2 regions of the Bradyrhizobium betae genome follow, and region 1 is predicted to be linked to the other one. Evidence: riboswitches for the same ligand, from Rfam matches in the RefSeq annotation. Region 1 holds a riboswitch; the other holds the start of a gene.
The links. A riboswitch is a leader RNA that binds a small molecule or an ion and turns the genes downstream of it on or off. The one in region 1 is predicted to bind S-adenosylmethionine.

Region 2: it holds a riboswitch for S-adenosylmethionine, as region 1 does, so the genes downstream of both, F8237_RS12885 (O-succinylhomoserine sulfhydrylase) here and metX (homoserine O-acetyltransferase MetX) in region 1, are expected to answer to the same signal.

The regions. Positions count from the first base shown of each region.
Region 1 covers NZ_CP044543.1:2,373,745-2,378,247, reverse strand. Annotated here, with positions in the region: gene hisC (histidinol-phosphate transaminase) at 1-883, opposite strand, end outside; gene F8237_RS11330 (chorismate mutase) at 918-1,766, opposite strand; SAM riboswitch at 1,984-2,063, shown strand; gene metX (homoserine O-acetyltransferase MetX) at 2,150-3,352, shown strand; gene metW (methionine biosynthesis protein MetW) at 3,355-4,017, shown strand; gene F8237_RS11315 (alpha/beta fold hydrolase) at 4,131-4,503, opposite strand, start outside.
Region 2 covers NZ_CP044543.1:2,676,547-2,681,049, reverse strand. Annotated here, with positions in the region: gene F8237_RS12890 (SGNH/GDSL hydrolase family protein) at 1-953, shown strand, start outside; gene F8237_RS12885 (O-succinylhomoserine sulfhydrylase) at 1,072-2,268, opposite strand; SAM riboswitch at 2,340-2,419, opposite strand; gene F8237_RS12880 (2'-deoxycytidine 5'-triphosphate deaminase) at 2,528-3,634, shown strand; gene F8237_RS12875 (hypothetical protein) at 3,830-4,503, shown strand, end outside.

The DNA of each region.
Region 1 (4,503 bases):
CCTTCAGCCCGAGCTTGGTGATCTCCTCGGCCAGCCAATTGCGCCAGGTCTCGGTGAACTGCTTCGACATCGCCTGGTGCGCGGTGTCCTCGATCGCGGCAACGGCGGCGTACATCGCCGGGGTCGACACGTTGAACGGACCGCGGATGCGGTTGACGGCGTCGATGATGTGCTCCGGGCCGAACATCCAGCCGATTCGCAGCGCCGCGAGGCCGTGGATCTTGGAGAAAGTGTGCGTCACCACGGTGTTCTCGGTGGTGGCGACGAGCTCGATCCCCATCTCGTAATCGTTGCGCGAGACGTAGTCGGAATAGGCGGCGTCCAGTACCAGCAGCACGTGCGACGGCAGGCCGGCGCGCAGGCGCTTGACCTCGTCGAACGGAATATAGGTCCCGGTCGGATTGTTGGGGTTGGCGAGCCAGACCAGCTTTGTCTTCGGCGTCACCGCCTTGAGGATGGCGTCGACGTCGGTGGTGAGGTTCTTCTCGGCGGCAACGACGTTTTTAGCACCGACCGCCATGGTCGCGATCGGATAGACCAGGAAGCCGTGCGTGGTGGAGATCGCCTCGTCTCCATGGCTGAGATAGGTGTGGGCGAGCAGGTTCAGGATCTCGTCCGAACCGGCGCCGCAGATGATGCGGTTGGGATCGAGGCCGAAGCTGCGGCCGATCGCTTCGCGCAGCACGCGCGAGGTGCCTTCCGGATAATCTTCCAGATGATCCGCCACGCTCTTGAAGGCCTCGATCGCCTTCGGCGAGGGCCCGAACGGCGTCTCGTTGGCCGAAAGCTTGAACACCTTGCGGCCCGGCTCGGCGACCGGGCTCTTGCCGGGCGTGTAGGGCGCAATATCGAGAATGCCGGGATTCGGCACGGGGCGGGACATCTTCAACTCCGGAATGGCAGGCTAGGTTCGCGATTTACGATTTCGGCCCGGTCGGGGGCACCGTATAGCGCGTTGCGTGGCTGCCGACGAGGGCCGTGGAGCGCACCGAGGCCCCCGCTTCGATCAGGGCAGCCTTGATTTTGTCGATGCTGGTTGCGCTGGTGACCGAGACCAGCAGCGCCGCGCCGTCGAAGGCGGTATCGGGCACCGCCACGATCTCGGCGAGCGGCGACAGTGCGCGCGCGACGTCGGCGTTCCACCCGGACACGCGCACACTGAAGGTCTCGACCTCCGTCACCAGGGCGCTGTCGGCGACGCGCGAGATGGCGAACACCGGCAGCGCGGCCGGATGGTCGGCGCGCTCGACGAAGGGCAGCTGCGCGATGATCTTTGGCGCGCCCGCTGCTTCCAGCTCCAGCCACCACGGCGTGCGGCTCGAGGTCGCCGAGACCAGCGCCAGATCGCCCTTGGATTTCGCCACCGCCTCGACCGCCGCCTGCGCGCTGAAATGCGCGACGTAGGGCACCGTGAAGCCGAAATGGAATCGCGCGGAATCGCGCATGGCGGGCTCGCTCACCGAGATGTCGGCATGCACGGAGAACGGCGCCTGGACATAGGTGAAGGTCGAGATGATGACGCGCCAGATGCTCTCGACCGTGTCGAGCGGCAGGATGCCGCGATGACGCTGCACGAGGTCACGCATCATCGCGGCCTCGCGCGCGGGGCGGAATGCCGAGCCGACCTCCTGGGTCTGCTTCACCTGGATCAGGCGGTCGATGATGTCGCCGCGCTGCATCAGCAGGCGGTGCATGCCCTCGTCGATCGCGTCGATCTCCTTGCGCAATTCCTGGAGCGATGGTGGCGCGGGCGGACGTTGGGACATATCTGGCAAGGGAATGTTGAGAGGCGTTCCAATGCGGGCCGGCCAGGTCGATTGGCAAGGTCGGGCCCGCTGCTGTCGAGGTTCTGATTAGGCAGTCGGAGCGGCGAAAGCAAAGAGAAATGCAAAGGGAAATTGGCCCTGCTCTGCCGCCCGGTGAGGGACTATTTTGGTTAATCCGGACCCCGACTTGACGAAAACCGCCCAAGACAGTAGTTTTTGCCTGTTCCGTGGTCATTTGAGCCGGCCGGCTTGCAGCCACGTTAAAAAACTCGCTAAACAGGCCGGGGACGCTTCCGATCCCGGCCGAACCTATCGTTCAGGCCGGGTTTTTCATGGCCTGAATCCAGCGCCGGCTTGGCAACCGGTCGCAAACGAGGTCGATGATGGTTGGCGTCAAGTCGATTCCGAGTCCCGCGATCAGTGCCGACGACCGGTCGCATGAGGTGGATCATCCGAGTTCGCAGGTTGCGCAGTTCGGCGCGGACCAGCCACTGCGGCTCGACTGCGGCGTCGATCTCACCCCGTTCCAGATCGCCTATCAGACCTATGGCGAGCTCAACGCCGACCGTTCCAACGCGGTTCTGATCTGCCATGCGTTGACCGGCGACCAGCACGTCGCCAATTTGCATCCCGTCACCGGCAAGCCGGGCTGGTGGGAAACCCTGGTCGGCCCGGGCCGGCCGCTCGATCCCAACCGCTACTTCATCATCTGCTCCAACGTGATCGGCGGTTGCATGGGCTCGACCGGGCCGGCCTCGATCAATCCCGGGACCGGCAAGGTATGGGGCCTTGATTTCCCCGTCATCACCATTCCCGACATGGTGCGCGCGCAGGCGATGCTGATCGACCGGCTCGGCATCGATACGCTGTTCGCCGTCGTCGGCGGCTCGATGGGCGGCATGCAGGTGCTGCAATGGACCGCGGCCTATCCCAGGCGCGTGTACTCCGCGCTGGCGATCGCCTGCGCGACGCGGCACTCGGCGCAGAACATCGCCTTCCACGAGCTCGGCCGCCAGGCCGTGATGGCCGATCCCGACTGGCACAATGGCAGCTACGCCGATCACGGCATCCATCCGCATCGCGGGCTCGCGGTGGCGCGCATGGCCGCGCACATCACCTATCTCTCGGACGCTGCGCTGCATCGCAAGTTCGGCCGGCGCATGCAGGACCGCGAGCTGCCGACCTTCTCGTTCGATGCCGACTTCCAGGTCGAGAGCTATCTTCGCTACCAGGGCTCGTCCTTCGTCGAGCGCTTCGACGCCAATTCCTATCTCTATCTGACGCGCGCGATGGACTATTTCGACATCGCCGGCGACCATGGCGGCGTGCTGGCGAAGGCGTTCGCCGGCATCGAGACCCGCTTCTGCGTCGTCTCCTTCACCAGCGACTGGCTGTTCCCGACCTCGGAATCGCGCGCGCTGGTGCATGCGCTGAATGCGTCGAGCGCGCGAGTGTCGTTCGCCGAGATCGAAACCGATCGCGGCCATGACGCCTTCCTGCTCGACGTGCCCGAATTCCTCGACATCTCCCGCGCCTTCCTGCAATCGGCCGGCAAGGCGCGCGGGCTCACCAGCAAGGAGGGCTAGCGATGTCCGTACAGGAAGTGCTGCCGCTGGACGGCCTCGCCAAGGAGCAATCCGGCCAGTTTCGCGCCGACCATCTGCTGGTCGCCGGGATGGTCAAGCCGGGCTCGAAAGTGCTCGATGTCGGCTGCGGCGAGGGCGACCTGCTCCAGCTGCTGGAGACCCGCGGCATCGACGGTCGCGGCATCGAATTGTCGCGCGAGGGCGTCAACCGCTGCGTCGCCAAGGGTCTTGCGGTGGTGCAGGGCGATGCCGACACCGACCTCGTCAACTATCCCGACGACGCTTTCGACTACGTGATCCTGTCGCAGACGCTGCAGGCGACACGGCAGCCGAAGGTGGTACTGGAGAATCTGCTGCGCATCGGTCGCCGTGCCATCGTCTCGTTCCCGAATTTCGGCTTCTGGCGGATGCGGCTCCAGCTGCTGGTCGGCGGCCACATGCCGCGCACCGAAAATCTGCCGGCAAGCTGGTACGACACCGCCAACATTCATTTCTGCACCATCAAGGATTTCGTCGAGCTCTGCGACGCGATCGGCGTCAAGATGGAGCGCGCCGAGGCGCTCGATCTCTACGGCCGCCCGCTGCGGCTGCGGATGCCGTGGTGGGTGTGGAACCTGTTCGGCGAGCAGGGCGTGTTCCTGCTGACGCGCGGGCAGGGGAAGTAGTTTCTCGTCATTCCGGGGCGATGCGAAGCATCGAGCTCGGAATCCATCGGCCCACAGCGTTTGCGGTCCGATGGATTCCGGGCCTGCGCCTTCGGCGCATCCCGGAATGACAGCTAATGCCCCGCGAGCGACCTTGGATCGCGCACCGGCCAGCGCCCGGCTTCCACCAGCGTCACGAACCGCTCCACGCTCTCGTTGAACAGCGCGGGCTCTTCCAGGTTGAGCACGTGGCCCGACTTCGGAAACATCGCGAGCCCCGCCGCGGGCAGATGCTTCTTTAGAAACAAGCTTGCCCCGACGCAGGGATCGTCCTCGTCACCGCAGATGATCAGAGCGGATGTGGACGCCTTCTTGATTGCGTCGGTCATCGTAAAGATCGACGGACGGCCGCCCTGGAAACCGCGCATCGTGTTCGCCGAACCCTTCGCGTCGTGCCGCGCCAGCGCGGCGTAGAAATCGGCGTGGCCTCGCGGGTCTTTGACCAGG
Region 2 (4,503 bases), 300 kb from region 1:
CACCCGCAATGGTCCTGCTGTTGCTGACGCCAGTGGCGCAGGCTCAAGCTCAAGCTCAAGCCGCGCAGGGCACGCCCGCGCCTGCGCAGTCCGCTAATCCCGCGCCCGCCTCGCCCTCCCAGACCACAATTGCCGCCACCCACCCATCCGCGGAGCAGCGCGGTATCACCGGGCGCGCGATCGACAGGGTGAAGCAGGTCGCCAAATCCGCGGGCGACATCTTCAACCGCGTGCCGTGTCTCGCGCCGAAGGGCGGCTCGAAGGCGATGGGCTCGCTGCCGCATGTCGCGAACAAGCTCGTTGCCGGCAAGCCGGTCGTGATCGTCGCGTTCGGCTCGTCCTCGACCGCCGGCTATGGCGCGAGCTCGCCCGATTTCAATTATCCGAACCGTCTCGCCACGCAGCTGCGCCGGCAATATCCGACCGCCGACATCACCGTCATCAATGCCGGCGTCGGCGGCGAGGACGCGCCCGAGATGATGAAGCGCCTCCAGACCGAGGTGATCGACGTGCATCCGGATCTCGTGATCTGGCAGGTCGGCACCAACGCCGTGCTGCGCAACCTCGATCCCGGCGACACCGCCAAGCTCGTCGAGGACGGCATCGCCAGCATCCAGGCCGCCGGCGGCGCCGACATCGTGCTGGTCGATCCGCAATATTCGCCGGCCGTCAACCAGCGCAAGGAGAGCGCCGGCAAGATGGTGAAGCTGCTCGGCAAGGTCGCCGAGCTCCGTCACGTCGGCATCTTCCCGCGGTTCGAGGTGATGCGCGACTGGCACGAGAACCAATCGATCCCGGTCGAGAGCTTCGTCATCGCCGACGGACTGCACATGAACGATTGGGGCTACGCCTGCTTCGCCCAGCTCCTCGGCGACGACATCATCCGCTCAGTCGGCCAGATCAAGCTCGGCGTGAACGTGCCCGGCGATGTGCGCGCGTACCGGCCGATGTAGTTCGGTGCCGTGGGGTGGGTTAGGCGAAGCCGTAACCCACCACTGTTCATCTCCGCGGAGACAGAAGAGGTGGGTTACGCCTTGCGGCTAACCCACCCTACGGGTCCGAGTGTGTGGCTCACGCCTTCTCCAGCGCCGCCGTCAGATCCTCGATCAGGTCATCCGCATGCTCGAGTCCTGCGGAGAAGCGGATGAAGCCCTCGCTGATGCCGAGGGCGGCGCGGTCTTCCGGCTTCAGGCGCTGATGCGTCGTGGTCGCCGGATGCGTGACGATACTCTTGGCATCGCCGAGATTGTTGGAGATCTTCGCCAGCTTGAGCTCGTTGAGCATGCGGAACGCACCCTGCTTGCCGCCCTTCACCTCGAAGCCGACCAGCGTCGAGCCGCCGCGCATCTGCTTCTTCACGAGCGCTGCCTGCGGATGATCGGCGCGGCCGGGATAGACCAGCCGCGAAATCTTGGGATGGTCCGCCAGCACGTCTGCGACGCGCGCCGCTGTGTCGGTCTGCGCGCGCACGCGCACGGCCAGCGTTTCCAGGCCCTTGAGCAGGACCCAGGCGTTGAACGGCGAGATCGACGGGCCGGTCTGGCGCATGAAATTATGGAGGTGCTCGGCGACGAACGCCTCCGACGACAGGATGATGCCGCCGAGACAGCGGCCCTGGCCGTCGATGTGCTTGGTCGCGGAATAGACCACGACATCGGCACCGAGAGCGAGCGGGCTCTGCCAGATCGGGGTCGCGAACACGTTGTCGACGACGAGCCGCGCGCCGCCGCTATGCGCGATCTCGGCGATGGCGGGAATGTCGAGCACGTCGAGGGTCGGGTTGGTCGGGCTCTCCAGGAAGAACGTCTTGGTGTTCGGCTTCAGCGCACGCTGCCATTGGTCGAGATCGAAACCGTCGACCAGCGTTGTCTCGATGCCGTAGCGCGGCAACAGGTCCTGGATGACATAGAGGCACGAGCCGAACAGCGCGCGCGAGGCGACGACGTGATCGCCGGCCTTCAGCGGCGCCAGGATCGCGGTCGTCACCGCGGCCATACCGGTCGCGGCCGAGCGGGCCGCTTCGGCGCCTTCGAGCTCGATCATGCGGCGCTCGAACATCGCGATGGTGGGGTTGGAATAGCGCGAATAGATGAAGCCGGGGTCCTCGCCCTTGAACCGCGCCTCGCACTCCTCGGCGCTGTTGTAGACGTAGCCCTGGGTCAGGAACAGCGCCTCCGACGTCTCGCCATATTGCGAGCGCAGGGTGCCGGAATGGACCAGGCGGGTTTCGGGGCGGTATTGCGTGGCGGACGCCGGGGACTTCGACATAGGACCTCCTCTGCGTGACCATCGAAAATGGTCACAAAAAAACCGGCCTGGATAACTTCCACGGGCCGGGATCACAGAGGTCCCCGGCCTGTTTAGCGACTTATTTAACGTGGCTGCAAGCCGGCCGGCTCAAATCACCACGGGATAAGTCATGCTCATATTCCGCAATGCCCTTTTCGTCAAGGCGTCCATCGGATAGCCGTAAAAAGCTGTATTTTCCGCATGTCCGGATACATTTGCCCCTGACGAGGACCCCCGTTTGACGTTCACGGTCGCCGCCGACGCCAATGGTATCCTGCCCGACCGCATGATCGCGGCGATGGCGGAAGCGGGGCTCATTCTGCCCGCTTACGACTTCGTCGAAAGCCAGATCCAGCCGGCGAGCCTCGACCTTCGCCTCGGCGACATCGCCTATCGTGTTCGCGCCAGCTTCCTGCCTGGTCCTGGCGCCACCGTCGCCGAGCGCATCGACGAGTTGAAGCTGCACGAGTTCAGCCTCGCCGACGGTGCGGTGCTGGAGACCAACTGCGTTTACATCGTGCCGCTGCTCGAGAGCCTCGCGCTGCCGCCGGAGATCGTCGCGGCCGCGAATCCGAAGAGCTCGACCGGCCGGCTCGACGTCTTCACCCGCGTGATCGCCGACGGCACCCGCCGCTTCGACATGATCGGCGCCGGCTATCACGGCCCGCTCTATGCCGAGATCAGCCCGAAGACGTTTCCGGTGCTGGTGCGCGAGGGCTCGCGCCTGTCGCAGGTTCGTTTCCGCACCGGCGATGCCATCCTCAATGCCGACGCGCTCGAAAGCTTGCATGCCACCGAGCGTCTCGTCGACATCGACGATGCCGATCTGTCGGGCGGTGTTGCCGTCTCCGTCGATCTGTCCGGTGAGAAGGGAAGCGGCTTCGTCGGCTACCGCGCCAAGCGCCACACCGGCGTTGTCGACGTCGACCGCCGCTCGGGCTATGCGGTGGGAGAGTTTTGGGAGCCGATCTCGGCCCGCCCCGACGGCAGCCTCATCCTCGATCCCGGCGAGTTCTACATCCTCGCCTCCAAGGAAGCGGTGCAGGTGCCGCCCGACTACGCCGCGGAGATGGTACCGTTCGATCCGCTGGTCGGCGAATTCCGCGTGCACTATGCCGGCTTTTTCGATCCCGGCTTCGGCTATGCCGGCGCCGGCGGGCAAGGCTCCCGCGCGGTGCTCGAAGTGCGCTCGCGCGAAGTGCCCTTCATCCTCGAGCACGGCCAGATCGTCGGCCGCCTCGTCTACGAGAAGATGCTGGCCCGTCCCGACGCGATGTACGGCCAGCGCATCGGCTCCAACTACCAGGCGCAGGGGTTAAAGCTGAGCAAGCACTTCCGGGTGTAGTGCCAGCCCTAATTTCCGCTGTCATTCCCCGCGTAGGCGGGGAATCCAGTACGCCGCGGCCTCTCGATTCAATCACAATCGTCTCTGGAATACTGGATCGCCCGCCTGCGCGGGCGATGACAGCCAATGTGTAGTCGGTTGCGTCACTCCATCCGCGATGACACACTCCGGCAAAACAACAAGCCGGGAGCGAACATGACCGCCGCAGCTGACACTGCGCAGGAAGCCCAATGGAAGCGCTGGCGCGCGGTGGCCGATCTCTATCATGCTTACTTCACCGGCCTCATCCTCACCGTCGTCACGCGGCGCGGCACGGCCGACGCTGCGGAATTCGTCTTCCGCGTGTTCCGCCGCCAGCAGCAGGAGCGCTTCCTGCCGGGGTTGAAGAAGCTCGGCCTCAGTCATCTGCCGCCGGCGGTGGCGGCCGCGCAGTATCACTATCTCTCCAACTGGATCGGCGGCGTGCACGTCGAATACATGTATGAGAGCGACACCAAGGCGTGGATCCGCTATCCGCCGCCGCGCTGGATCTGGAAGGGCACCGCGATCTGCGGCGTGCCGGGCGAAGTCAGCCGCGCGATGCTGCGCGGCTGGCACGCCAACAACGGCGTCGCGCTCGGCGATCTCAGGCTGGGCTTCGTCTGCACCAAGCAGAGCGTCGACGGCCAGGACGGGCTCGAAGGCTACTATCACCAGTACGACCACCCGCTCGAACTCGACCAGCGCCTGGTGTTTGCGCGTCACCTCGAAGCGCCGCTGTTCGATGCGAAGACCGCGCCGGCGCTTCCCGTTGCGAGCTGGCCAAAACCGCGGCTCGAAAAAGCCTATCGCAACTACGCCATGGAATATGTCCGGACCGCAGCGCCCGT